Regions from separate parts of the Halomonas sp. 3F2F genome, predicted to be linked through region 3. Evidence: predicted binding sites of a transcription regulator. Region 3 holds the regulator's gene; each other region holds the start of a gene.

What was found. The regulator PhoB, encoded in region 3, activates phosphate uptake and scavenging genes when phosphate is short. The targets are predictions, from matches to a motif close to TGTCATANNNNTGTCANA.
Region 1: a site for PhoB is predicted at 7,582-7,599, ahead of INT21_RS15050 (Na/Pi symporter). Genes of this name have one in related genera too.
Region 2: a site for PhoB is predicted at 3,735-3,752, ahead of INT21_RS01160 (CYTH domain-containing protein). Genes of this name have one in related genera too.

What each region holds. Positions count from the first base shown of each region.
Region 1 is NZ_JABUZE010000135.1:57,794-67,575, forward strand. It holds gene INT21_RS15005 (response regulator transcription factor) at 1-250, opposite strand, end outside; gene INT21_RS15010 (tRNA-queuosine alpha-mannosyltransferase domain-containing protein) at 405-1,463, shown strand; gene nth (endonuclease III) at 1,517-2,155, opposite strand; gene INT21_RS15020 (electron transport complex subunit E) at 2,171-2,872, opposite strand; gene rsxG (electron transport complex subunit RsxG) at 2,869-3,504, opposite strand; gene INT21_RS15030 (RnfABCDGE type electron transport complex subunit D) at 3,501-4,550, opposite strand; gene rsxC (electron transport complex subunit RsxC) at 4,547-6,226, opposite strand; gene rsxB (electron transport complex subunit RsxB) at 6,213-6,815, opposite strand; gene rsxA (electron transport complex subunit RsxA) at 6,821-7,402, opposite strand; gene INT21_RS15050 (Na/Pi symporter) at 7,650-8,813, shown strand; gene INT21_RS15055 (hypothetical protein) at 8,834-9,064, shown strand; gene INT21_RS15060 (PstS family phosphate ABC transporter substrate-binding protein) at 9,061-9,782, shown strand, end outside.
Region 2 is NZ_JABUZE010000011.1:78,626-88,407, reverse strand. It holds gene argA (amino-acid N-acetyltransferase) at 233-1,546, opposite strand; gene INT21_RS01170 (inorganic phosphate transporter) at 1,693-2,958, opposite strand; gene INT21_RS01165 (TIGR00153 family protein) at 2,968-3,648, opposite strand; gene INT21_RS01160 (CYTH domain-containing protein) at 3,784-4,692, shown strand; gene INT21_RS01155 (ion transporter) at 4,722-5,645, shown strand; gene INT21_RS01150 (esterase-like activity of phytase family protein) at 5,719-7,143, opposite strand; gene INT21_RS01145 (5'-nucleotidase, lipoprotein e(P4) family) at 7,511-8,287, opposite strand; gene INT21_RS01140 (L-threonylcarbamoyladenylate synthase) at 8,559-9,182, opposite strand; gene INT21_RS01135 (PHP domain-containing protein) at 9,246-9,782, opposite strand, start outside.
Region 3 is NZ_JABUZE010000067.1:80,536-90,317, forward strand. It holds gene phoR (phosphate regulon sensor histidine kinase PhoR) at 216-1,532, opposite strand; gene phoB (phosphate regulon transcriptional regulator PhoB) at 1,535-2,224, opposite strand; gene ubiA (4-hydroxybenzoate octaprenyltransferase) at 2,347-3,237, opposite strand; gene INT21_RS08250 (chorismate lyase) at 3,272-3,850, opposite strand; gene INT21_RS08255 (NAD(P)/FAD-dependent oxidoreductase) at 3,938-5,128, shown strand; gene INT21_RS08260 (HU family DNA-binding protein) at 5,233-5,505, shown strand; gene INT21_RS08265 (hypothetical protein) at 5,505-5,861, shown strand; gene yccS (YccS family putative transporter) at 6,104-8,335, shown strand; gene recG (ATP-dependent DNA helicase RecG) at 8,351-9,782, opposite strand, start outside.

The sequences.
Region 1 (9,782 bases), on a different contig from region 3:
GGGCGGTCAGCATAATGACCGGCAGTTGGGCCGTCGCTTCTGAACGGCGAAGGTGCTCAAGTACATCAAAACCGCTGATTCCGGGCAGGCTGATATCAAGCAGCAGCAGGTCGGGGGCGGAATCGTTGATACGTTCGAGTGCGGCTTCTCCGTCGTAGGCGGTGACAACTTGAAAGCCTGCCTGCTCCATTAAAAACTCCAGAGACAGTACAATATTGGGCTCGTCGTCGACCACGAGTACTTTGGCCATGATGCCCTCCCTAAAGGGGTCGTTGTTAGGTGTTTGATTAGAGTGTATGTAGCGCGGCAGGTTAGGCCAAGACGACCTTGGCCGAATGCTCGTAATGTCTCTCATCAAGTGGCTGCTGTTTACTTCGCTTAGTGGGCTTTTTATTAAGGTGTTTATGCGCGTTTTATTATTGTCTGCTTACGAGGCTGTTAGTCACCGCTATTGGGCCCACAGTCTGATGGCCGAAGTCAACGATCTCTCTTGGACGTTGCTTAGCTTGCCACCACGCCACTTTTCGTGGCGAATCCGCGGCAACCCATTGAGTTGGTGGTTAAAAGAGTACGAGACGCTGAGTGAATCCTATGAGGTTATATTAGCCACTTCGATGGTCGATATTGCTACGCTCGTTGGCTTATTTCCGCATTTAGGGCGTGCCAGAAAAATTGTTTACTTTCATGAAAACCAGTTTGCCTACCCGGAGTCTAGCGATCAGATCTCCCAGGTAGAGGCCAAGATGGTCAATTTATACGCGGCGTTGGCGGCGGATACATTAGTGTTTAATACCGCTTACAACCGCGACTCTTTTTTTGACGGCGCGCGGCGGTTGTTAAAAAAGATGCCTGAAAACCTGCCAGCAGCTAAACCATTAGAGCGTTTACGCCAACAGTCAAAAGTGTTGCCCGTGCCAATAATGCCGCTAGCGGCTTCTCCCCAGACAAACCCACACCCACGGCGGATTATTTGGAATCATCGCTGGGAGTACGATAAAAATCCCGAGGATTTCTTTGCAGTACTGTTCAAGCTGAGTGAGCAGCAGGTTCCTTTTGAGCTGGCGGTGATTGGGCAGCGCTTTCGGGAGGTACCTGCCATTTTTGATGAGGCAGAAGAACGCTTGGCGGCGCATACGATTTGCTGGGGGCCGCAGCCAGAAGCGGATTATCGAGCGTTGCTAGCGGGCGGCGGTATTGTGGTCTCCACTACATGGCACGAGTTCCAGGGGTTAGCCATTATGGAAGCTGCCCAGCGCGGCGCGATTCCGCTAGTACCCGACAGGCTGTGTTTCCCCGAGTTATACCCGAACGACTATCGCTTTGATGGCACACAAGAGGGGCTTTATCAACGACTGCACGCTTGGTTAACTGACCCCGCTAGCCAACCAGCACTGTTGAATACCCAGCAGTGGCAGTGGCCCGAATGGCGTCGCGCTTACCGTGCGCTTTTGATGGGGCACTGATCACTGCATTGTTGGTCGAGACAAGGCTTTGTTCAGGTTAACAGCCTGCGGGCTTAAGCAAGTTCGGTTTTGTCTTGATAGTCGCACAGGTCTTCAATAATACAGCTGCCGCAGCGGGGCTTACGGGCAATGCAGGTATAGCGCCCATGAAGGATCAGCCAGTGGTGGGCGTCCTGTTTAAATGCCTTAGGAACATGGCGTAGTAGCTTTTGCTCAACCTCAACGACATCTTTGCCTTTGGCGATACCCGTGCGATTAGAAACTCGAAAAATGTGCGTGTCTACGGCGATGGTGGGCTGGCCAAACGCGGTGTTTAGAATCACATTGGCGGTCTTTCTGCCTACCCCCGGCAAGGCTTCCAGCGCTTTGCGTGTTTCAGGCACCTCGCCACCATGTTGATTTATCAGCAAGTGACAGGTTTTCATCAGGTTTTCGGCTTTAGTGTTAAACAGCCCGATGGTTTTAATGTAACTTTTTAGCCCATCGATACCCAGATCAATAATCCCTTGCGGCGTATTGGCCACAGGGAAAAGCTTGTCAGTGGCCTTGTTAACACCAACGTCCGTCGCTTGAGCAGACAGCAGCACCGCGGCTAGCAGTTCAAAGGGCGTGCTCCAGTTCAGCTCAGTCGTGGGATGGGGATTCTCCGCCTGTAGGCGAGCAAAAATTTCATGACGCTTTTGGGCATTCATCGGATGTTCTCTTGGTTATTTGATGGTGCCAGTAACACGTACTCGACGATCTGTTCGGGGCACTGCTTGAGCAGGTTGCGCGCGAGCGCTACGGCGTTGATCAAGTACATTCTTTAGCGCAATCAATAGCCCCGCAACGAAAAAAGCCCCGGGTGGCAGCACGAAAAACAAAAACTGATAATCATCTACGAAAGTGAGTTGCCAGTTGCTGGCAATAGGCCCAAATAGTAGCGCCATATCGCTAAACAGTGTGCCTTGCCCAAGCAACTCGCGAAGTGCCCCGAGCAGAACCAATACGCCACCGAACCCAAGGCCCATCATAAATCCATCAATGGCAGCCGGTATGACTGGCTGGCGGGAAGCGAACGCATCTGCACGCCCTAAAATGGCGCAGTTAGTAACAATCAGCGGAATAAAAATTCCCAATACTTGGTAAAGCGAATAGGCAAATGCAGCCATTAAAAGCTCTGCACAGGTAACAAAGGCGGCAATCACCATGACAAAGGCGGGCAGTCTTACTGCGCTGGGAACCTGGTGGCGAATCAGTGAAATAGTCGTGCTAGCACCCACCATGACAAGCAAAGTGGCGAATGCCAGCCCAAGTGCATTGACAACGCTACCACTAACAGCCAGTAAGGGGCATAGCCCCAATAGCTGAACGAGAGCAGGGTTATTCGACCATAGGCCGTTTCGGGCTAGTTCGCGCCACTGACTCATTGGCTGGACTCTTCGAAGGTAATAGGGAGTTCTGTTTCGGTGACATAGCTCAATACACTATGGACGGCGTTGACGACTGCGCGTGGCGTAATGGTGGCGCCCGTAAAAGCGTCAAAGTGGCCACCATCTTTACGCACGGCCCATCCACCCGGTGGCAGGCTGTTTAAACTCAAGCCATTAAACTCGGTTATCCAGTCACTTCGCTGGCGCTCAATATCATCGCCAAGCCCAGGCGTTTCTTGGTGTTGGGTAACGCGCACACCGGTAATGCGTTGTTGCTGGTCAATGCCCACCAGTAGCCGAATTTCGCCATTGTAACCTTGGCGAGTAACGACCGGCAGGATGACGACCCGCTGATGATCGCGCTGGGCGTACCATCCCTGTTGAGGTTCGGGGTGCCCCAGTTGTTCCGGGTTAGGGAGCTCGAATACGCCATCTAAAACCGTTTGAACCGCTATATCTGTTAATGCGGCAGGCAATACATCCTGCAGTTGGCGGTGTTGATAGGCTAGCTGATGATCAGCGATACGCTCGGCAGTCACCGCCCGGGTTAACGCAACGCTGCCAGCAGTGACCAGTGAGAACATTCCTAAGGCGAAAGCGCCGCGTAGCATGGCTTGGCGGGGCGTCATGGTGACTCACCGTGCTTTGCATGCTGCTGTGCTTTAGGCTGGCCCGTAGGGCGTGGCACGGTATAGATATCCAATAGCGGTACACATAAGTTCATCAGTAAAACGGCAAATGCTACTGCATCGGGGTAGCCGCCAAATGTGCGAATAATCATGACCAAGGCGCCAATTCCTGCGCCAAAAAACAGTTTTCCTCGGCGGCTGGTTGCCGCTGAAACGGGATCAGTGGCAATGAAAAAGGCCCCAAACATTGTGGCACCCGTGGTGAGGTGAAACAGTGGTGACGCAAAGTGGCTTGGGTCGCTGGCATAAAAAAACGTGGCAAGCACTGCCATGCTTACAAGCATCGAGACAGGGATATGCCAGCTGATAATCCGTTTGGCAATTAATAGCAGTCCACCTGCTAACCAGGCTAGCGCGACGTTGCGCCAAGCGTTCAATGTTCCTTCAGGTAAAGGCTGACTAGCCCAAAACTCGCTGGCCAGTACCGCTTCACCTTTATGTTTAAAGGCATCTAGCGGCGTAGCACCACTTAGCGCATCAAGTGTGGAGGCCGGTAAGGTACCGCTTATCTGGGCCCATAGGTTTTCAGAGATTAGTGGCTGCGGCGGCGACCATAACGTCATGTAAGTGGGAAACGATACGAGTAATAGTGCGTAGCCCACCATGGCGGGATTGAAAGGATTCTGGCCTAGGCCGCCATACAGTTGTTTAGCAACTACGATGGCCGCAATAACGCCTATCCCAATGAGCCACCAGGGGCTAGCAGGTGGTAGCGATGCACCTAACAGTACGCCGGTTAATACTGCACTTGAATCTCTAAGCGCAGGCTGTAACGGGCGCTGGCGAAGTTTTAACACCAGCGCTTCGGCGCCGAGTGCAAACAGGGCTGCTAAAAGCACATTACTAATAACGCCCAGGCCGAAGTAAAACGTCATTGCGGCAAGACCCGGTGCGGTGGCGACGATCACCCATCGCATTAGATGGGCGGTGGGTGGCATCGTATTTAATGATTCAGTCGTTCGCTGCGAGGCGTGCATCATGCTCATGGCGATTCCTGTTGTGCCATCGTGGCGCGAGCTTCAGCCAGCCGGGTATCAGCTGCCTTAAGGTTTTCTTGGGCGGTGGCCAGTTGAGTTTCTAAATCATCGTGGCGCTGACTTGGGTCTTCTGCTGCAGCCCTTGCGAGGGTTTTTTCAGCTTTTCTCACTGCCGCTTTAGCGGCGGTTTGAGCAATGCGCAAACTGCGTAAATCCACCACTGGCGCTGCACTGTCGGTTGCCTTTGAGCTATCTGACGTCTGACGGCTTTGTGCCTGCCTCGCTTGGCGACGAGCTTGCTTCTCGGCATTCTCGCGCGCCAGTCGAGCCTGACGAAATTCAAATCGATGTTTAGCGTGCTCGGCTTTGGCGGACTCAATGCGCTTAACGCGAATACGCTGCTTTGCCGAACGATAGTCTTGTACTAATGGGATATAACTAGGGCAAACATAACTGCAGGCACCGCACTCAATACAATCAAATAGGTGGAATTTTTCCAATGTAGCGTCGTTCTCTGCACGGGCATACCAATGCAGTTGTTGCGGAAGAAGCTGAACAGGGCAAACACTTTCACAGGCACCACAGCGAATGCAGGGAGATTCACTGGGGGCTGGAGGAAGTTCTTCACGGGTGGCTGCAATCAAGCAGTTTGTCGTTTTGGTCACCGGGACATCAAGTGTTGTGAGTGGTAAGCCCATCATCGGGCCGCCCACAATGACTTGATGAAGCTGTTGGTTTGCTAACCCTACCTGCTGAAGCAGCGTTTCAATAGATGTGCCAATACGCACCCAGTAGTTGCCTGGTGTGCTGATGGCGTCTCCCGTCAAGGTGACAATTCGCTCGACCAAAGGTTTACCATCACGTACTGCATATAGCGCTGCCAGCAGTGTGCCGGGGTTGTGGCAGAGAACACCAACATCGGCAGGAAGGCCACCACTGGGAACATCAAGGTTGAGCAGTTTTTTGATCAATTGGCGCTCACCACCGCTGGGATAGCGGGTCTCGATGACCTTCATCGTTATGCTCACTGGATGCTGGCAGTCAGACTGTTGAAAGTGAGAGAGCGCCTCTTTTAATGCATGGATCGCTTCGGGCTTATTATCTTCAATACCCACCACAATCTGACGGGCACCACAGAGCCTAGCGACTATTTGCGCGCCTTCCAGTATCTCGGTTGGATAGTGGCGAAGTGCCAAGTCGTCTGCGGTGATATACGGCTCGCATTCGGCGGCGTTGACGACGAGCGTATCAATGCGCTGATGATCCGCTATTTGGGCTTTGATATAAGCGGGAAAACCGGCACCACCAAGGCCTACTAGCCCGCAGCTGTCTAGTCTAGCAATGATCGCTTGGTGGTCTTCGCTACGCCAGTCAAGCGAGGGCAGCAGTTGCCAGCGGTCTAAGCCATCGGCATCGATGGTGATGGCGGTATCACTAATCTGAGTCACTGTCCCGCTAATACTGGCGTGCAGGTTGGCCGATACCATGCCATCTCGTTGGGCAATCAGGCTACCTACCTGAACTGCATCTCCAATAGCAACACAGGGGATCGCGGGATTACCTGAATGCTGTTTGAGCGGAAGTGTTACCCGGGCAGGCGGAGTCGCGTTGCGAAGCGGCGATTGGTTCGAGCGATCTTTTCGTTCGGGCGGAGTAATGCCACCTGGGAATTCATAGGCCGGCATGCTGGCTCCTGGTTAGCTGGCGATCGCTGGCAATTAAAGGTGCTATGGTGACGACAGGCTGCCATTGGTTGAGAGGCTTGCTTCTGGGCAACATATCAATACAGTCTACGGGGCAGGGTGCAACGCACAAATCGCAGCCGGTGCATTCATCTTCTATCACCGTATGCATTTGCTTTGCAGCGCCAATAATGGCATCCACTGGGCATGCTTGAATGCACTTAGTGCAGCCAATGCACTCGGCTTCACGAATAAATGCAACGCTATCTTCGCTGGCTGCTTCGCCATCTAGTGGCACAGGCTCTCGGCCTAATAAGTCTGCTAATGCGTGAATAGTCGCTTCGCCGCCAGGCGGACACTTATTCAAAGCATCGCCCTGATTGATGGCTTCGGCATACGGCCGACAGCCTGGGTAACCGCACTGGCCACATTGGGTTTGTGGCAGCAGCGCATCAATCTGCTCTACCAGCGGGTTCTCTTCGCCCTTGAAGCGCACACTGGCCATTCCCAGTAGTGCCCCAAACGTTATTCCAATTCCGGTCAACACACCCACTGCACTGAGAATGCCCCACCAAGAAAATATGTCTCCCATGGCGGTTACCCCTGCGCTAATCCTGAAAAGCCGAGAAAGGCCAGTGACATAAGGCTCGCTGTGACCATTGCAATGGCGGCACCTCTAAACGGGGTTGGTATATCAGCATTGGCCAATCGCTCGCGCATCGCTGCGAACAGCACCAAAATCATCGAAAACCCAAGCGCAGCACCCAAGCCATAGAGAGTCGTATGAAAGAAACTCAGCTCGCGGTTAAGTGATAACAGGGCAACACCAAGTACCGCACAATTAGTCGTAATCAGCGGTAGAAAGATACCCAGCACTTGATGCAATAGGGGGCTGAGTTGGCGCACCATGATTTCGGTAAATTGCACGACGGCGGCAATAACAACGATAAAGCTGATAGTGCGAAGATAGGTAACGTCCAAAGGCACAAGTAAGCCATGATAGACCACATAGCTAGCGGCAGATGCTAGTGTCAGCACGAACGTCGTCGCTAGCGACATACCCATCGCGGATTCCAGCTTATTGGAAACCCCCATAAACGGGCAGAGCCCTAAAAACTGTACCAATACGAAGTTGTTGACCAGTGCAGTGCTGACCAAAATCAAGAAGAGTTCATTCATAGCGGCGTATTGTGCGCAGAAAAATCGTTGCTGGCTAGTAGGGGGAGCGCTATGACTGACTATTGAGCAGAAATAAGCTCTAGGTCAGCAGAGCTTATTTCTGCCCTGACGATGCCCACCCCTCCCTTAAATGCCGGCAGAGGCAAGCTTAGGCCTTGACCTTGAAAGCGCTTCGAATCTGTCATCAAACCGACATCATCCCGGCATACCCTCATCAAAATTAAAATCAGCTAGGGAGGGGGAACACATGTCGACTTCAGGAGTTGTCTTACCGACGCAGGGGGAACGCCCTGGGACGTCGCAATGGCTATCATGGTTAATTGTCATTGGACTGGTTTATTTGTTGTTAGCTGCGGTGGGGGCTATCGGAGACGGTTTCAAGGCTGCTACCGCAAGCAATGCTAAGGAGCTATTTTCATTTGCTACTAATCCAATCATTGGGTTAGTTATCGGGGTTGTCGCAACCGCGCTAATTCAGAGTTCAAGCACTGTAACCGCTATCATTGTGGGGATGGTGGCAGGGGGCTTGCCAGTCAGTATTGCGATTCCGCTCATCATGGGAGCCAACATTGGTACTTCGCTGACCAGCACCATCGTCAGTTTAGGCCATGTTCGTAGTGGTGAAGAGTTTCGCCGTGCCTTCTCTGCCGCGACGGTACACGATGCGTTCAATATCGTTGCCGTGGCTATACTGCTTCCCTTAGAAATGATGTTTGGTTTTTTAGAAAAAACCTCCGCCTTGCTGGCGGGCTTTTTTGTTAGCGATGCCAGCGTCGACATGAAAAGCGTCAATTTCATGAAAATGGCGATTTCACCTGCGACCGACTTGCTGAGCGCCTCGGTATCGTGGCTGCCGAATCAGGTCTGGATGGGCATTGCGCTGATTGTTATTGGGGTGGCACTCATCCTCTTTGTGGTAACGGCGATTGGTAAAGTATTGCGCAAGGTCATGGTGGGTAAGGCGCGTGACATCATGCATGCAAGCGTGGGGAGAGGGCCTGTCTCGGGTATGTGTTCGGGGGCAATCATTACGCTGTTGGTGCAGTCGTCCTCTACCACCACAGCACTGATTGTGCCACTTGCTGGCACGGGGGTATTTAATCTCAGGCAGGTCTATCCGTTCACCTTAGGTACCAATGTGGGTACCTGTATCACTGCGTTGCTCGCTGCAACGGCGATAAGTGGCCCAACGGCGGTATTGGCTATGCAGATTGCCTTGGTGCATCTGATGTTTAACCTAGTGGGCATACTAGTCATATACGGCCTGCCTTTTCTACGTGGCGTTCCACCTAGCATTGCCACTGGCCTTGCGGAGCTGGCACAGAAAAACAAACTCTATGTGGTGGCTTATATTTTAGGTGTTTTCTTTGTGCTGCCATTGCTCCTGATCGGGGCGAGCCAGTTGTTTTGATCTAAGGGGATGGAATTGGTATGAGTTCACAACGCAGAATTGAGACAGAAGCACGTATTCGCGAACTACGTGAATCGATTGATGAACTGGAAGCACAGTTGGCTGAGGCGTCCACCCAGGAGCGGGAAGAGCATGAGCAACATGAGCTGATCGACCAGCTTGATCAGTATATTGATGCTGTAGATACCAAAGTGAGTGGCCTTAAAACCTTCTGGCAAGTTCTCAAGAAAGAGCTGGGGGGAAGGCAATGACTAATTCAACACGTGGATATTCCTACTCCTTGATGACGTCAGGACTACTATTGGTCCTTTTGCTTCAAGGCTACAGCGAGGATAGCCACTCCATGGAGGCAGTCGCAACTGGTGATTTAACTGCCAGTGGTTCCAGCACCGTTTATCCATTGACGCGAGAAGCAGCACGTCGTTATGAGCGTGCCAATCCAGATGCCAATATTGCCGTCGAGTTCACTGGAACAACGGCTGGTTTTGAGAAGTTTTGTGCGGGCGAGATTGATATTAATAATGCCTCGCGGCCAATAGACGAAAGTGAACGGGCCGTGTGCGAGTCTAATGATGTAGCGTATGTGGAAGTGCCTATTGCGATGGATGCGATTTCGATCGTGGTGCATCCATCCAACCGCTGGGCAAACGATATTACTGTCGACGAACTTCACAGGCTTTGGTCTCCGGCGTCAGAAGGCCAGGTCATGACATGGCGTGATGTTCGCGCAAGTTGGCCAGATGAGCCCATTGAGCTGTTTGGTCGAGGACAGGACTCGGGAACTTATGACTACTTCACAACGGCCATTGTAGGCGCGACCCGTAGTAGCCGGATGGACTACGTTGCCAGCGAAGATGAGGAGTTTCTAGCTGCGCAAATTGCTGCTGAACCAGGTGCTTTGGGTTTTTTTGGTATCGGCGGATATCACCGTCACTGGAATGAGCTAAAGCTCCTCGCGGTGGCCAATAG
Region 2 (9,782 bases), on a different contig from region 3:
TGTTATTGGTTATGTGTGAGTGACGTAGCGTGTAGATAACGGTGTTGTTATTGGTTTGGTTTAGATGGGCTTGGATTGGCTTTGCTGGTTTTATCTACAAGCATATCTGCAAATATAATTGCACAAATACATAAAATGACCAAATATTTTCATTTATTTTTTACACGCATACGAAACCGGGTGTCGCAAAGACACCCGGCTCATCTAGATATTTCTCTTTAAGTAAGCGTTTTTAGGCTAGATTTTTCACCAACACCTTGGATTTTCGGGCGTGGTTGTAGGCTTCGCGTTTTAGCGGCGGCAGATCATCTAAGCTTGCAGCACGGAAGCCGTGTTCGACAAACCAGTGAGCCGTGTGGGTAGTTAACACAAACATTTCGGAAAGCCCACGCTGCCGGGCGCGGCGTTCTAACGCTTCCACTAAGCGCTCGCCGCGCTCACCGCCGCGATAGTTACCGTGCACCGCGACACAGGCCATTTCCCCCACCGTGGTGTCTGGAAAAACATGCAATGCTGCACAGCCAATCACCATGCCATCACGTTCGATGACCATGTAGTCGTCGATTTCGTGCTCTAGGCGTTCCCGCGAACGAGCCACCAACATGCCACGTCGCTCCAGTGGCTCCAGCAGCTCTAGCAGGCCAGCGACGTCGTTCAACGTGGCTGGGCGCAGTTGCTCGTAGCGGTGTTGGGTGATCATGGTGCCAACGCCGTCACGGGTGAACAGTTCCCCTAACAGCGCATCGTGGTTGCGCCAGGAAAGCAGGTGGGTGCGCGCCACCCCTTCTCTGGCGGCGGTGCAGGCGGCGTTCAAGTGGCGTGCCAGCTCACTGCCCGGTAACGCCTGTTGCAGGCGCGGCTCGGCCTCTGCCGGGGAAAGCTGGCGCAATAGTGCACCGTGTTCGTCTTCAAGCCCTTCCGACTCGCCTAATAGAATCAGCTTATCCGCTTTCAGCGCGACGGCAGCCTGTTGTGCGACTTCCGAGGCATCTAAATCAAACACTTCACCTGTGCTGGAGAAGCCCAGCGGCGGCAGCAGCACCAGTGAGCCTTTTTCCAACAGCCCTTCAATAGCGCTCGAACGCACTCGGCGGACTTCACCACTGTGATCAAAATCGATGCCTTCACGCACCCCTAATGGCTTAGCGGTCACCAAGTTACCGGAAATCACGCTAAGCTCTACACCGTGTAGCGGCGTGCTAGGCAGCCCCAAGGAAAGACGAGCTTCTAGCCATAAGCGCTGGTGTGCGGCCACCTGTTCCACGTGAGCCATCACCGCTCGATCAGCTACCCAGCGACCATCCACCCGTGTTGGCTCGACACCGGCAGCCGTCAATGCGTCATGCACTTGTGGGCGAATACCAAACACCACAACTAGCCGCACCCCCAGGGTGTGTAGCAGCGCTAAATCTTGAATCAGTTGCTCTCCTCGGCCAGACGCCATGGCTTCGCCCTCAATTAAGATGACAAAGGTTCGTCCCCGGTGCGCATTAATGTAGGGCGAAGCATTACGAAACCAATCAACAAAAGGGAAGCGTGTGTCCAAGGGCCGCTCTCCGGCAGCAGGTGAATGAAAGTATCAGCGTTTACTTTAACAGAGCATAAAAAACAGCGGCACCTTCTTGTGTAAAAGAAGATGCCGCTGTGCGTTTGGCCAAGCAGTCACGTATAGGGCGGAGTTACCCCTTGCTGTTAACCAAACATGCCTTTGAACATAAAGAAGAACAGAATAGCCAAACCAGCCCCGGCAGGTAGCGTAATCAGCCAGGACATGGCGATGGTGCCAATAACACGCAGGTTAAGCGCCGCCATACCCCGGGCAAGCCCTACGCCTAATATCGCCCCCACCAGTGTGTGGGTGGTTGAAATTGGCAGACCCGTGCCGGAAGCTAATACCACTGTGGTCGCGGCTGCCAGCGTGGCAGCAAAGCCACGGCTGGGAGTGAGTTCAGTAATACCGGTTCCCACGGTGGCAATGACTTTGTGGCCGTAAGTTACTAAGCCCACCACGATGCCAGCACCGCCCAGTACCAATACCCACCAGGGCACCAACGCAGAGCCTTCAATTTGGCCGCCAGTTTGTACCACGCTAATGACCGCCGCTAGCGGGCCAACCGCGTTCGCAACGTCGTTAGAGCCGTGAGCAAACGCCATGGCGCACGCAGTAAAGATCATTAATACGCCGAAGACCCGCTCAACATTGGCGTATCCAAAGTGATCGTTGGCATTTTTCTCAAACTTGATACGACGCTGCATCAACAGGCCTACACCCATGATCACAAGTCCTAACAAGATAGACAGCAGCAGGCTTTGACTAAAGGTCAGGTCTAGCCCAACGTGAGACAGACCTTTGGTTAGCGTGACCATCGCCACAATAAAACCAACCAAAAATACGTAGCCCGGCACATAGCGTTTGGCAGCCATAAAGGGATTATCATTTTCAAAAATCAGGTGGTGCACTGATTTGAACAGCACGAAGCCGATAGTACCCGCTAAAAGAGGAGAAACGACCCAGCTTGCTGCAATGGTGCCAACAGCGCCCCAATCAACCGTAGAGGCACCCAATCCCGCTACGGCAAAGCCCACAATGGCGCCTACAATGGAATGCGTCGTGGAAACCGGCCAACCTTTCATCGATGCTGCCAGTAACCAAGTACCCGCTGCTAGCAGCGCTGATAACATACCGTACACTAGTAACTGTGGATCTTCCTGGAGCAATTCTGGGTCAATAATGCCTTTACGAATGGTGTTGGTCACCTCACCACCCGCCAGCCATGCGCCTAAAAATTCAAAGACTACCGCAATCAAAATTGCTTGTTTGATGGTGATCGCTTTCGACCCCACCGAGGTCCCCATCGCATTGGCAACATCATTCGCGCCAACGCCCCAAGCCATAAAAAAGCCAAACAAACAGGCCAGGATGATAAAAATTTCACCGTGCTGGGCAATAATCTGCATGGGTACCCCTTAGCGTGCGGTCAAAATCTGTAGGCGGCTGCCCACGCGTTCAGCGCGATCAGAAACTTCACCGACCCACTCAATGATTTTGTAAAGGAAAATCACATCAACAGGCGGAAGTTGGCTTTCAAGCTCAAACAGTTGGCGACGTATCGCGATCTGCTGGCTGTCGGCTTGGTGCTCAAGTGTGTGCAGCTCACGGATCATATTCTGGATAACATCGGAAACATTGCGTCCAAAACCGGACTCAAGCAGCTCTTTCAGCTCTTCAAGCGCTTGGCGAGCCTGGGACACACACGCCACGCTGGTACGCATATAATCGCGCATGGGATCGGCCAGCTCATTGGGCACACGCATTTTACGCCCCAGCATAATGCCGGTAATGTCGCGCACCTTGTTGGCGATTTTATCCTGCACGCTGATAAGGTCGAGCAAGTCGGACCGCGAGACGGGAAGGAACATCGTATTGGGCAGGTTAAGCCGAAGCTCTGTTTTCAACGTGTCGGCGTCATGCTCTAAGCGGGTAACGTTTTCACGCAGTACAGCTGCGGTATCCCAATCACCGGCAAGCGATGCTTCGAAGAACGGCAACAGTTGGTCGGCACATTCATTGGCCTTGACGATGTGGGCCAGCAGCGGCTGGAATGGCGAGCGGCCAAACATCGCGGAAAAAGGGTTGGAGGTAACCATATAGCCTTTAGCCTGTTTTCGGGGAGCCTGGAAATGGCGGCGCCAGTATAAAGAGTGCGCTCGCCGCCGTCATGAAAAGTTCACAATGTCATGAAAAATTAATTGAAACGTCACAATACAAAGGTGGCTAATGTCATGAAAAATTCAACATCTACTGCTGATTCTGTTTCAGCGCCTACCGAAATAGAGCTTAAACTCGCCCTTGCGCCAGCTCAACTAAACACGCTGCTGTGCCACGCAGCACTAGCCGAAACACCCCAACGTCAACATCTGTCGAACACCTATTTCGATACCCCTGCGGGAGATATGGCGAATGCACGGATTGCCGTGCGCTTACGCCAAGTTGATGATCGCGTGCTGCAAACGGTGAAAACCGCCGGCCATGGTGGTGGCGGCCTTTCTACCCGACAAGAGTGGGAGTGGCAAGTTCCTAGCCCACAGCTTGACCAGCATGGCTTGGCCGCCCTTCCGCCGTTCAACGGTTCACTAGGCACCGTCATTTCCGCGCTACAACCTGCGCTGCGCACCGACTTTACCCGGCGCAGCTGGCAAATCGACTGGCAGGGCAGCCATATCGAGCTAGTGCTGGACGAAGGAGAAATTGTCAGCGGTGGTGCTCAAGCGGCTATTTGCGAGGTCGAGCTGGAACTCAAAGCGGGCGAACCAGAGGCGCTTTGGGCGCTAGCATTAACGCTCGCGGAAAGCGTACCGCTGCGCCCTTCGGATACCAGCAAAGCCGCTCGCGGCAATGCGTTAGGCGTGCAGCAGTGGGCGTTACCTGAAGCTGATGCACCGGCTGAATGGCTACACAGAGCCACAGTGGCGCTGGACGCCTACCACGACAGTGGTCTTGCGGAACACTTAACTATCGCACAGCAGGCATTAGCCACACTGGCGGCCCACCCGCAGTTGGATGATAGCTCCCGCCGCGATGCTCAGACACTGACCACAGCACTGACTGAAAATGGCCATCCAACGTCCGCTTATGGCGCTGCTGCGTTAACTCTGGCGCATCGCTTCGCCTATCAAACCACGTTACGCTAGAAACATTCAGCCCACTTCAGGATGTCGCGATGAGTTTTCAATTAACTCCCGGTGCAGAAGGACTGCGTGCTCGGCTTTTCCATATTATTTTCGAGTCCGATACGCCGGTAGCCAAAGGGTTTGATATTGCGCTGATTATCGCCATTCTAATCAGCGTGGCGGTCATTTTGCTGGACAGCGTAGATAGTTATTCCGAACGCTACGGGCACATTTTTTACTATGCAGAGTGGCTATTTACGCTACTTTTTAGCATTGAACTGGCGGTGCGGATTTACTGTTTAGAGCGCCCAACGATTTACCTCAAAAGCTTTTACGGTATTGTCGATGTGATTGCGATTATGCCAGCCTGGTTAGTCCTGCTGGTGCCTGGTGCGCACGGACTCGTCATCGTACGGGTACTGCGGGTGCTACGCATTTTCCGGATTTTGAGATTGATGGAGTTTATCGGCGAGGGGCGTTTACTACTCGATGCGCTTAAACGCAGTGTTCGTCAAATCCTGCTGTTTTTTAGCAGCATCATGATGGTCGTCATACTGTTTGCTGCACTGATGTACACCATCGAGTCACCAGAAGCCGGTTTTACCAGCATTCCTATGTCGATGTATTGGGCGATCGTGAGTATGACCACGGTAGGCTACGGCGATATTGTTCCCGCCACGTCGATAGGCAAAGCGATCACGATGATTCTGATGCTGTTGGGGTATTCGATTATTGCTGTGCCTACCGGGGTGTTTTCCGCCCAGGTTATCCGCTCTATTCGCGAAGACCGCTATTCAGAAGAAGCCTGCCCCGGCTGTGGCCATGACCGCCATGAAAAGCGCGCTCGTTACTGCCTGCGCTGTGGCACCTGGCTGGATGAAGACAGCGAAGACCCGCGTAAGAAAGCAGCAGACCAAAAAGAAAAAGATAGCCACGGGGGAGACGAAGACACAAACACGCCCCAGGACAGCTAACCCAAATAGCCAAACCCAGGGCGCGCAGTAATTCATTTAGGGAGATTATGTGATTGCTAGGCCGTTACGTTGATCAATCGGCGCTCAGATCGGCCTCGATAATAAACAGGCGGCCGCCATCCACAGTGTTGGCGTCCAGCATCTTCTGCTCAAGCTGACCATCGGTGGACCAGGTGGCGAAATCATCATCGTTCAGCACCCCCAGGCGTTGGTCATCAATCACCCATAGACCTTCCATTTTATCGTGGGGATAGTTGACTTCCGCCACCATATCCACCGCCAGAGACTTGCTCACTGGCTCAATTCCAGCGCTGGCCAGAGCGCCCCACCCCTGCTCTAGAACCACTTCTTCCAAGGTTTTGCCTGCCAAGGTTAGCCCCAGCTCGGCATCCTGTTTCAGGTCGCCGTTGGCTGAGACCGTTTCAAGATTGGTGCCCGAGGCAAGGTCAATGCGATAAACCTGCTTCTGAGCATCGGGCGCCGCAGCCTCAGCACCGTCGGGGCCACCGCTTAGAAAACGGCCATCTCGTTCAAGCACCAAAAACTCAGTGGCGCTCAGCGCAACAAGCTCCGAGTTGGAATTCTGGTTTTGCTCTTGGCGGTAGAGGTACTGTCCAGTCTCGCCCGAGTCCAGGTCCACTGTAACGATACGGGTGATATCCAGGTCTTTCACCGTACTGCCCGGGTTGTACAGAGTGGACTGCATAATACCTACCAGCGTTTTCTCATCCGGCGTGATAGCCAGCCCTTCCATACCTCGGTTGGCACGCCGATTGGCAAACTCTGCCGGCAGGTTCATCTCGACCCGGTCATCGTCGGCAAAGGGGTTGATACGACCGATTTCACGACCTTCGGCATCGAAGTGGACCATGTGCGGGCCATACTCATCGCTAACCCAGAAGGTGCCGTCCGATAGTGCCACCAGCCCTTCGCCATCCAGACCATAATCATCCAAGCGGATCGGATTAGTAACTTCATTATAGGGCTGGCTATCGTCCACTAGGATCGGTTGACCATTGGCATGGTAAGGGGTTTCACCCGTTCCACCGAGTGCCAAGCTGTTAGGCAGACCACTGATCTCGCTGCCATCAGGGCGCTTGAGCAGAGTGGTAGTAACCTGTTCGATCACACCGTTCGCTTGAAGCTCAAACAAGCCGATACGGGGCGTATAGTCCGGTGTCGGAAATATTTTCCCCTTGCCATAGTCACCAACAAAATTGGCATTGGGGCCGCGGTCAGTCAATGCATAGAAGCGCGTTGAATCCGTGGGATGAGCGGTCATTGCCGACCCAAAACCGCCATTACGGATCTCAAAAGCCTGCTGAGATTTGCCATCTAGTAGATCATCCCGTAATACGCTATGGGGAAGAAACACACCAGCGGCGGGGAAGCTGTCGAACACGGAGACATTGGCATCATCAGCGTTAGCGTTATCAGCACAGCCCACCAGTAGGGAGGACGTCAGTAAGGATGCCATAAAGAGCTTATGACGGTTCATTGGTTAGTTTCCTTATCGAATACAAGTTGACGCCCGTTGGCGTCTCAGCCGCCTCCACAGGCACAATTTCCAGCGTGACCCAGGGCAAGGCAAGTTACGAAAAGTCTAGTGGCAGGAATATCTAATGGGGGTAGCGCCGTCACAGCTGTCTAACTGAAACGCGCTCACACCGACAAGGTTCGATTTGTTATGGCATATCGCTATTGTTCACGGCCACCACGATAATTTAGTGACAACCAATGACAGGTGAATGACATGTTAGTGACTAGCGGCACGGGGACAACTTACGGGGTTAATAAGGAAAACGCCCTGGCTATTAACCAGGGCGTCTCCTCTATAGTAACGGCACGATGGAAGTGGTTACATTTTATTCGCTTTCAAACGGAGCTTCCCACGCGTTAAGCTCCGCGTCGCTCCAGCTTCCGTAACTGGCATTGGGGAAAACAATCCAGTCTTGACCAAAGCGCTCAGCGTGGTCGTTAACTAGGTCGCGCTGCTCTTCAAGACTTGCGTCGACAAAATCACCCGAGAAGTCATGCAGCGTATCGCCCAACTGCATCACCAACGTATGACTGTCTTCGACGATAGCGCGACGCTCAGTCTTGGGTGGGCCAAGTAGCATGACGCGCTCGTCAGATACCTGGGGAAGCTCTAATGCTTCCATAGTGGCCAGCGTATCCGCTTTATTTTCTTGGTAGCGATCCGACACATAGTAGATCGACACACCTTGCTCATCGGCAAATTCGAGAAAGTCTTTCGCGCCTGGGATCAAACGTGGCTCGCCCTCGCGCTCCCAATGCAACCAAGTATCCCAAGTAGTGAAGTCGTGGCAGGCCTGCATATCGCGCACTAGCAAAGCGCTATTATCGATGAGCGTCTCATCCACATCGGTAATGATGGCCAAATCGGCACCCTCACCATGCGCCTCAATTTGTTTTTCCAAGCGATAGGTCGCCAGCTCAAAGCCTTGGCGCTGTAAAGCAGTTATTTCTGCGGATTGCTGTTGGTAACGAAGCCCCATGGCGTACTCAACTTGATCACAAGCGCTAGCGTCGTCGGCTACTGCGTTCCCTGATAAAGGAAGTAGCGCCAAGCTTGCAAATGCGGTTGCAGTGGCAGCGTTGCGGTATCGAGATATCGTCATTAAGCAATCTCCTGTCAGTGATGGTTATCAGGTTAAGAGGGGAATCCCACACCATCCATCATTATTAATTATCAATAATAGACATAATCATCATAATTTATTTTTATTGGTCATTCAAATAAAAAAGATAGCGTGCTAAATGAATAAGTTGATACGCATATCATGTTCAACGATTTTTGTGGATTTTGGGTGATGAGGAGACAGGCGGGACGACAGCAACCCCCTCGTGACTTACCACCAGGAGGTTGCCAATACCAACTAGAGAATGGTGTTAACTCGTAAACGGCGTAATATCGCCGCGGCCTTCCCGCACAATTTTGGGCGGCAGCTCGCGCAGGTCAATCACACTGGTGGGGTCAAGGTGGCAGGCACCGCCGTCGATAATGGCATCAAGGTGTGAGCCGAAGCGGTCGCGAATCTCCTCAGGATCGCTCATTGGCAGGGTATCTCCTACCGGAATCAAGGTGACGCTCATCAACGGCTCACCCAACGCATCAAGCAGCGCGTGGGTAATGTGGTGATCAGGCACGCGCACGCCAATGGAGCGGCGCTTCGGGTGCAGCAACAGGCGCGGAACCTCTGTGGTGGCATCCAAAATAAAGGTGTATGGGCCAGGGGTATGAGCCTTCAGCAGCCGAAATACTGCGTTATCCACTTTCGCGTAAGTGCCAATCTCGGAAAGATCCGAACACATCAGCGTGAAATTGTGTTTATCGTCTAACGAGCGCAGCCATTTGATCTTTTCAATGGCTTTTTTTTCACCCAAGTGGCAACCCAGTGCATAGCCCGAATCCGTCGGATACGCGACCACACCACCTTTGCGGATAATATCTATCGCTTGATCAATCAAGCGTTTCTGCGGGTTTTCGGGGTGAATCTGAAAATATTGACTCATCGCTTGCTCCTGCCCTTGGGCATATCGTTGTCCATTTAGTTTCTAGGTTAGCCGATATGCGGTTTAAGACCCAGGACCTAACATACCACTGGGCGCATCGCGCAAATGAACTAAGCGCGGATGCTGCCAAATCGGCGGCGCAGCAGTGCGCGGTATTAAGCTCATACTACCGGGGGCGGCGTGGCTGCCAGGAAAATGAAAATCGCTGCCCATGGAGGCGTATAAATCGCGCTCCACTAATTGCCGAGCGAGATCGCGAGTGCTGTCTGGATTCTGCTGACCACTGACCAGCTCAACGCTCTGCCCACCTGCGGCTTGAAAGGTATCCATCAGCAAACCTCGCTTGCGCCGGGTAAGCCCATAGCGCAGCGGGTGCGCCAGCACCGCAACGCCGCCTGAGGCAACCACCCAGGCGACTGCGTCACTGATTTCCGGCCAATGAGCTTTTACATCGCCTTTTTTACCACTGCCTAAATAGCGCTTAAACGCGCCAGCCCAGTCATCAACCACTCCTTCAGCGACCAGCGCGCGGGCAAAGTCGGGCCTGCCTAAGGGGCGGTCGCTGCCTGCCTGGGCACGTGCCTTTTCGAGCGCGTCAGG
Region 3 (9,782 bases):
TCTTACCAAGTACCAAGACACTTGCATACGATGTGCCAAAAAATCAAAAATTATATAAAAAAACCGATAAAACAAACACTTATTAAATAAAAGATAATAGAAAGGGCGCTTAAAGCGTTTGCAGATCAAGCAGGGAAAGTGGTTAGAAATGGCACATGAGTATTATGTGACCATACTTGTATGACAAGCATGACACATCTATACATCACTTGTACTTAAACAGCATTGCGCGAGGCGGGCTCGCTTTTGACAACACGTGATGACGGAAAAACACAGCGAAAGAGGGCTCCTTCGCCAGGGCGAGATTCAATTTGTAACAATGCGTCATGTCTTAGTAGCACATGCTTTACAATCGCCAGACCAAGCCCGGTACCACCCGTTGCAGTACTACGACCTTTATCAACGCGATAGAAACGCTCGGTTAAGCGTGGAATATGCACAGGGTCAATTCCCTCACCATCGTCGTCAACTTCAATACAAGCACTGCCATTCGGCAGGGTTTTCCAGCGAAGTGTTATCTGACTACCCTCTGGCGTATACCGCACAGCGTTAAACACTAGGTTTGAAATAGCGCTATGCAGTTCCTGCTCGCTGCCGATCAGACGGGCATCGCTTTCAAGCGCGACTTGAACACTGTGCTGTTGGTTAGAGAGCGCTAGCGCATCGCGGCGAATGGTGTCGAGCATTGGCCCTAACGCCAACGCATGATGATCCTCGCCACCTTGATCAATTTCTAACCGAGAGAGCAGTAGCAGATCATTGACTAAGTTTTGCATACGCTTCGTCTGCTCTTCCATCTGAGCAATACCTCGGCCCAAACGTGGTGGAAGTTGCTCTTTCAAGTCGCTGTAGGTTTCTAAATAACCCGTCAGTACCGTTAGCGGTGTGCGTAGTTCATGGGAAACATTGGCGACAAAGTCACGCCGCATCTGCTCTAAACGATGCAAGCGGGTAATATCTCGCGCCATTACCAAGCGCTCATCATCACCATAGAGAGTAATTTGATATTGAAGGATATGCCGTTCATCGATGGGCGACGTTAAGGTCAGCGGCTCACCGTATTTACGCGCATTAAAGTAGCTGATAAATCGCGGGTCACGAAGCAGATTGGTAATGTGCTGGCCACGGTCGTGGGCGGTTTGCAAGCCCAGCATTTCCGTCGCGGCACTGTTCCACCACTCCAGGTCACCATGCCGATCTAGCATAACGACACTGTCACGCATCGCTTCGGATGATTCCTGAATACGTGCAAGGGTGGCACGTAAGCGATTCTGAGTAATCCGTTGGCTCTTTTGGTAGCGATACAAGCGATCAAAAAGCTCGCCCCACATGCCGCTCGCAGCAGGGGGTTCATCATGAGGGTGAAGCGTTAACCACTTAAAGAGCGCACGCAGTTGGCGCAGTTGATACACCAGACAAACGGCAAGACCTGCAGCAACGCCAAGACCTGGCATACCCAGCAACCACCCCAGACAAGCGCCCAAAGCGGCCAGCCACGCAATTCGCCATAGTTCTCGGCTCCACAGGCGCACCGTTACACCCGCGCGGAAAAACGGTACCCAGTGCCTCTCACCGTTTGAATGAGACTCTGGTGAGCTTCTCCTAGGGCCTTACGTAGACGTCGGATGTGAACATCTACCGTCCGCTCTTCAACGTATACGTTACCGCCCCACACTTGATCGAGCAGTTGGCTACGTGTATAGGCGCGCTCTTGGTGCGTCATGAAAAACTGCAGCAAACGGTACTCCGTCGGCCCCATTTCTAACGCCTTACCGTAAGCACTCACACGGTGGCTCACTGGGTCTAATAGCAAGCCATTAATTTCAATAGGATCTTCGACACCACGGGGGGTAGTACGTCGCAATACTGCTTTTAAGCGCGCCACCAGTTCGCGGGGAGAGAAAGGCTTGGTGATATAGTCATCCGCCCCAGCCTCAAGCCCTTGAATCTTATTATCTTCTTCGCCTTTAGCGGTCAGCATAATGATAGGCACCTCGGCAGTGGCTTCTTCACGCTTTAAGCGCCTTGCAAGCTCAATACCACTGGTACCCGGCATCATCCAATCCAGCAAAAGCAGATCTGGCTGGTGGTCAACCATCATCGCGTGGGCATCCTGGGCGTTATCCGCTTCAAGCACGCGATAGTCAGCCATTTCCAGCGCCACTGCGATCATCTCGCGAATAGGCGCCTCATCATCGACAATCAAAACGGTCTTGGCGGTCATTCCAGGGCCTCACGGTGTTCAATGAAAACTAATTTAAAAAAATAGTTTAAAAAAACAGTTCAAAGACATGTCAGTGACGATAACACCATGACTCGATGACAATTTTATGACATAGAGGACATTTAGCCAGTTATTGGCCACCAACTTAGTGCAATACCTGCAAAAATTAACAAGCCTGACCAATGATTATTAAGAAATGCCTGGAAGCAGCGGTCGCGCTCACGGCCAGCGATTAAGCGTTGTTGATGGACAAACGTAGCGGCCATAGCGGCTAGCCCAAGCCAGAAAAAGCCACCTAAACCAACACGCCATCCTACCCAGGCAAGTAGTCCAAGTGCCGCCACTTGCAACACACCAATGATCAGACGATCAGCGCTACCAAACAGCACCGCGGTAGATTTGATGCCAATTTTTAGGTCATCGTCGCGGTCGACCATGGCGTATTGAGTATCGTAGGCAACGGTCCACAGCACGTTAGCGCTAAACAATAGCCATGCTTCAAACGGTACATGACCCAATACCGCACCGAATGCCATGGGGATCGCCCAAGAGAACGCAGCCCCTAACACCACCTGAGGTAAATGGGTGTAGCGCTTCATAAACGGGTAAATGAACGCTAATACAACACCACCTATCGACAACAGCACCGTAAACCAATTGGTCAATAGCACTAAAATGAAAGCAGTGGCTACCAGCGCGATAAACAGCAGCTGCGCCTCGGTTTCACTGATACGACCAGTGGCTAGCGGACGATGTTTAGTGCGCTTTACATGGCCATCGAAATGACGATCAGCGTAATCATTAACCACACAGCCCGCGGCGCGCATCACATAAACGCCAGCAATAAAGATCAGCAGAACATTCCGTCCAGGCACACCCTCTGCTGCTATCCACAATGCCCATAAGGTGGGCCACATCAATAGCCAAGTACCAATCGGGCGATCCAATCGCGTTAAATGTAAAAAATCAGCCACCCGAGCCCATCCCGTTGGCCTCAACAGAGAACGGTCCATGCTTACCTCTCAAAAAGAAAACGCTGGCGATAGCCTAGCGCGAAGACAGGGCAAGATCATCTGCCATGGTCGATAAAAAGTATTCCTGCACTAACAGCGACAGCCCACTGTGCTGAAACACTGAGCGCCGCCCCCATACACTATCTAAAAGCGACGCAGAGTGTTCCGCGACAAAGCGTGGCTGATGGCGAGTGGCGTAGAGTGGCCCGCGCACTAAGTCAGGTTGTTGAAACAGCCAACTGCCTAATGAACGCTCGCCAAGCCCTTCTAACCCCTTACCTTGTAATTGACTAAGTGGCGCTACCGAGCGTGCTACCACCCAGGGCTTATCACCTACACACAATGCGACTTCCCTCAGCCATGCATAGCGGCGCGGTTCAATTCCCAGCGCTAGCGCTTCATCCCGCAGAGGTAAGCCAATCGTTTGACGTAACAATTGCACCCGAAACGCGTTTGTGCCGCCTGCGACGGTTAACCGCGTCGTTAAAGAGTCCGTCGAGGCCACCCACTGCCACCACGCAGCGCTCATTGCAGGACGAGCCGCAGCAACAGGGAGCCAGTGAGGAAAGAGTCGATGAGGAAGGGAAGCTTGCCGAACAGTAGGGGCGATCACCAAAGTCTCCAAGGCGGTCAATACACAGAAAGCTAGTGTAACATGGTGACCTCACAGGCTTTTGTTCCGCCGACTTTTGGTGACTGCATGCCCTCACACGAGATATCGCGATATTCCCATTCGGCACTGATTATTATTGGCACCGGTATGGCGGGGATTGGCCTTGCGCGCGCTCTACGCCGACAAGGCGATACACGTGCCATTACCCTTATTAGTGCCGATAGTGGCGATGATTACAGTAAACCGCTGCTTTCTACAGGCTTTGCGAAACGCTTAACGCCAGACCAACTTGCCCAACGTGACGCCAGCAGCGTCGCAGAGGAACTGAACGCTGAGTTAATTACCCACACCCAGGTCGCACACCTGCATGTGGATAACCAATGCGTAGAACTCAGTAATGGCCAACAGCTCCACTACGACGATCTAGTGCTGGCCACTGGGGCAGCGCCCCATACGCCTTTCAGCGTGCCCGAGAGTGTCGCCAAACGATGCTTTACCATCAACGACTTAGACGAGTATCGCCGCTTTTATGCCGCATTAAGCGCAGCGACTACTAAACGTGTTGCGGTTGTCGGTACCGGGCTGGTGGGCTGCGAGTTCGCCAATGACCTCCATGCTGGCGGCCACCAAGTCACCCTCATTGCGCCAGAAAGCACCCCGCTGCAACGCCTACTGCCCGAGCCACTCGGCCAAGCGCTGGCGGATGCTTTCCAAGACGCTGGCATCCAACTTGCTTTAGGGCATAACCTGAAAACGCTCGCCCTTAACGTAGATAATGCCCTATCACTCCATCTTGATAATGGCGACGTCTATGCTGCCGACATCGTATTACTCGCCACTGGCTTAGTTCCGCACACTCAACTTGCCGAAGCAGCCGGGCTGGCGGTTAGCCATCGCGGTATTGTGGTTGACCGCCAGTTACGCACCTCTCGACCGAACATATTTGCGTTGGGCGATGCGGCTTGCGTTGAGGGAGTTAACGCTATGTACGTGCAGCCCCTGCAGGCGAGCGTAAAAGCGTTGGCGTCAACCCTCGCCGGAAAACCAACCAGCGTCAGCTTTGGGGCGTGGCCCGTCATTGTGAAAACGCCATTACTACCCGTGGTTGCCTACCCACCGGTAACAACACCAGCACGGTGGAGAATTGAGGGAGAAGGCGGTGACATGACAGCCGTTGCTGAAAATAAAGACGGTCGTTTGATTGGATTTGCGTTGACAGGCAGCTGCGTGAGAAGGAAAGTGGAGCTTTCCAGAGTAGCACCTGCGCTGCTAGGCTGATTTTCGCCGCCTTAGCGACTAGGCTAAAAAAGTTAACCAGCTGGGCAGTGCTTCTAACAACTCAGATGAACTTACGCTTGATTTCCACATAGGGAGATACCTTTATGCGCAAACCTGAACTCGCAGCCGCAATTGCTGAAAACGCTGATCTATCCAAAGACAAAGCAGGCCAAGTCCTGAACGTTATCTTGGACGAAATCACTAACAGCGTTGCCAAAGGCGAAGATGTTGCTCTGATTGGTTTTGGAACGTTTACCGTACGCCAGCGTGCCGCACGTACTGGCAAAAACCCGCAAACTGGCGCGCCGTTACAGATTCCCGCCAGCAAAAATGTTGCGTTCAAGCCGGGCAAAGCGCTTAAGGACGCCGTTTCCTAATGAAACTCAAGCTGACGCTGTGGCTACTGAGCTTACTGCTTAAAAGAGCCCTGCGACGCAAGCCGCGCTTTCGTGAACAACTTGAGCGTATGCGCGGCCTGGACTGGGGTGTTGCCACGGAAGACCTTAGTATTGCTCGGTATTATCGAATGACCTCGAAAGGCATTGATACCGGCAAAGGACTACCCGTTGACCTAGACCTTGAGCTTCGTTTTCGCGATCAGGATGCCGCGTTGAAAATCCTTAAAAAGCCGACGCAACAGGCATTTCTGGACGGCATGGTAGCTGGCGAAGTCCGCCTAGTGGGCGACTCCGCCGATATGAACAAGCTTCAAAAGCTACTGAAAAATATGTAATAACTAACCCGCCACCTCAAGGTGGCGGGTTCCTTCCTAAGATTTCTCTTATTGCCCCTGCTATCTTTCAGACTAGGCTCTCACTGACCAGCCCCTCGCTGCCAAGCATCACGCTTGCTCGGTTACGTTTTGTATAGCCATTGAGCACAGCCGTTGAAAACAGCGGGTAAAGACAAGCACACACGCTTCACTCTATACTAAGCATTAAACTAAAGTCTAAAAAGCGACCCATTAGAGACTCTATGCCTATTTCATTGCCCCTGCGGCGTCTATGGACCCTGGACAAGTTCGCCTACAGCCTGCGCGTGTTTATCGCGTTCAGCGGGGCGCTGCTGTTTAGCGGTTTGGCAGGAGACATCGCGCTGGTGATTCCGCTGTTCTTAGGCATTATTGCGAGCGCTCTTTCTGAAACTGATGACAGCTGGCAGGGACGCCTGCAGGCGCTAGTAGTCACGCTTGCCTGCTTTGCATCGGCGTCGTTTGTCGTTCAGTGGCTTTTCCCCTGGCCGTGGCTGTTTGCAGTTGGGCTGGCGGTTTCTACCTTCACGTTAATTATGCTGGGTGCCATTGGTCAGCGGTACGCGACCATTGCGTCAGGCACGTTAATCCTATCGATCTACTCAATGATCAACATTGAACAGCACGGTGGCGTGGATGAAGACGTGGCTTCCCGGCAATTGCTGCTGCTTGCAGGAGCCGCGTGGTACGGGGTTATCTCAATCCTATGGTGCGCCCTTTTTTCGCGTCAGCCGGTTAAACAAAGCATGGCGCGGGTATATAAAGCACTAGGTGAGTTTTTAATCTTGAAGTCTGCGCTGTTTGAGCCTGTTCGTGGGGTCGATCTTGAGGCACGTCGCGTGGCGCTAGCCAGGCAAAACGGCAAGGTAGTCGATGCCCTCAATCAAGCAAAAGAGATGATTTTTCGCCGCTTAGAGGGGCAGCGTGGCAGCCGCAAGCTAAACCGTTACTTACAAATTTACTTTATCGCCCAGGATATACACGAGCGGGCAAGCTCTACCCACTACCCCTATAGCGCGCTCACCGAAGCGTTTTTTCACCATGACGTGCTGTTTCGTTGCCAGCGACTCTTAGACCAACAAGGCCGCGCCTGCCGCCAGCTAGCCAAATCGTTGTTGCTTAACCGCCCATTTGGCCATGAGCAGAGTGAGCAGGCACTGGCCGATCTACGCGCTTCTATCGACAACCTAAGCGAGCGCGGTAAGCCCGAATGGCGTCCGCTTATCCACCCGCTCAATGCACTTGCTGATAACCTGTCTATTCTGGAAGCTCAGATTGCCAGTGCTCACAACCCAGACACCGACGATGATCGTCGTGATAGTTCACTTTACGACCGCTCCCCCTCTAGCGTGCTAGAAGCGTGGAAACGCGTTCAGCTAAATTTGACGCTGGGCTCACCCACGTTTCGCCATGCAGTGCGCTTATCCACCGCGCTGTTAGTGGGCTATGGGCTGCTCCAGTGGCTTGACCCCGAGCAGGGGTTTTGGATCTTGCTCACCACGCTGTTCGTCTGTCGCCCTAACTTTGCCACCACGCGTCGTTTTCTGTCACAGCGCATCCTCGGCACGGTGCTTGGTCTCATTGCAGGTTGGGCATCCATTAGCTTGTTCCCCCAAGCCAGCATACAAAGCATGATTGCGGTGGCCGCGGGCGTTTGTTTTTTTGCCAACCGCGAGCGTCACTACGTTATCGCCACTGCTTCAATCACACTGCTGGTACTGTGCAGCTTTAACCAGGTCGGCGACGGTTTTAATCTGATCTTACCTAGGCTATTGGATACCTTGGTGGGTTCGTTGATTGCCGGGCTAGCGGTATTTTTTATTCTGCCAGACTGGCAAGGGCGTCGGCTGTACCGGGAGGCCGCAAAAGTCCTCACCAACCACCGCCGTTATTTAGATGAGATTGTTCACCAGTATGAAGAGGGCAAGCAGGACGATTTGGCTTACCGGTTAGCCCGCCGCAATGCCCACAATGCCGATGCGGCGCTGTCAACGCTGCTCACCAATATGCTCCACGAGCCGGGGCACTATCGCAAACAGGACGCCGACAGCGGCCTACGCTTTCTCGTGCTGTCTAACACGCTGCTAAGCCACTTATCTGCTCTTGGCGCTCACCGCCACCAGTTGGCTGAAGATGAGGACGACGCCGCTTTGGTGCCCCTTGCCAAGCGCATCAGCGAGCTGCTGGAGCAACTGGCAGAACAACTCAATAAGCGCCAACCCGTCACTCCCTTGGCTGATCAAGTCAACGACCTGCTCGCGCAGCTAGAGCAGAATGCCGCAGATTCCTTCGATAAGAAGGGCTCAGAGGGGGACGAAAACGCCATTGCCCTTTACCGTCCCATCCAAAGCCAGCTACGCCTGATTGCCGCACAGCTAGGCCCCCTTGGTGAAGCCGCCAACCGCTTAACGGAGACACCAGTAGAGAGTCACCAAGAAGCGAGCACCGCAGCTTAAGCGCTGTATTACTCCCTACACCTGCCCATAGCGCCCGGCGGCTTCGCCTAACCAGCGCCGCACTAATACGGCGGTGACCTCAGTGTTGCCTTGAAGCGCCTGGGCAAGGGCGGTAACGCGCTCTAGCTGGTCGGCGTCACGCTCAAGATCAGCAATTTTCATCTGGGCAAGACCGGTTTGGCGAGTGCCGAGCACTTCCCCAGGGCCGCGAATTTCCAAGTCCTTTTCGGCAATACGGAAACCGTCGGTCGTTTCACGCATTACCCCCAGGCGTTCCCGAGAGCTTTTCGAAAGCGGCGGGTGGTAAAGCAACACACAGAAGCTTTCCGTGCTGCCGCGCCCTACCCTGCCGCGCAACTGATGCAACTGAGAAAGCCCCAGGCGCTCCGGGTTTTCGATAATCATCAGGCTGGCATTGGGGACATCTACGCCCACTTCAATAACGGTAGTGGCCACCAGCAGGTCGAGTTCGCCCGTTTTGAAGGCCTCCATCACCTCGACTTTTTCGCTGGCCTTCATACGCCCATGAATCAGGCCAATAGCGAGTTCAGGCAGCGCCTGGGTTAGTTCATCGCGAGTGACTTCGGCGGCCTGACACTGCAGCACCTCAGACTCTTCAATCAGCGTACACACCCAATAGGCCTGACGCCCATCACTGCAGGCATTGCGAATGCGCTCAACCACTTCGGGCCGCCGCTCATCAGACACCACTACGGTTTTGACCGGCGTACGCCCTGGCGGCAACTCATCAATCACTGACACATCCAGGTCAGCGTAAGCGCTCATGGCCAGCGTGCGGGGAATCGGTGTCGCGGTCATGATCAGTTGGTGGGGGGTTAGCCCGCCTGCTTCGCCTTTCTCGCGCAGTGCCAAGCGTTGATGAACGCCAAAGCGATGCTGTTCATCAATAATTGCCAACCCTAAACACTGAAAATGTACGTCGCTCTGAAACAGCGCGTGAGTACCCACCACCATGCGCGCACGGCCATCGGCAATAGCGGCTTTGGCATCTAACCGCGCTTTACCTTTGAGCTTACCTGCCAACCAGGCCACTTCGATGCCCAGCGGTTCAAACCAGGCTTTAAACGCCCGATAGTGCTGTTCAGCAAGAATTTCCGTGGGGGCCATCATCGCCGCCTGGCAATTGCCCGCTAGCGCTGAAAGCGCCGCCATTGCCGCAACGACCGTCTTCCCCGAGCCGACGTCGCCCTGCACGAGCCGTAGCATCGGCGCTGGCCGCGCAAGGTCTAGGGTAATCTCTTCCAGCACGCGGCGCTGCGCACCGGTAAGGGCAAACGGCAGCTGGGCTAAGAATCGGGTTTGCAGGCTGCGACCCGACGGCAGCGATGGCGCACCATCCGCCTGAATACGTAACCGCACTTCACGCAGACTGAGTTGGTGGGCCAATAGCTCTTCCAGCGCCAGCCTACGCGTGGCGGGATGATGG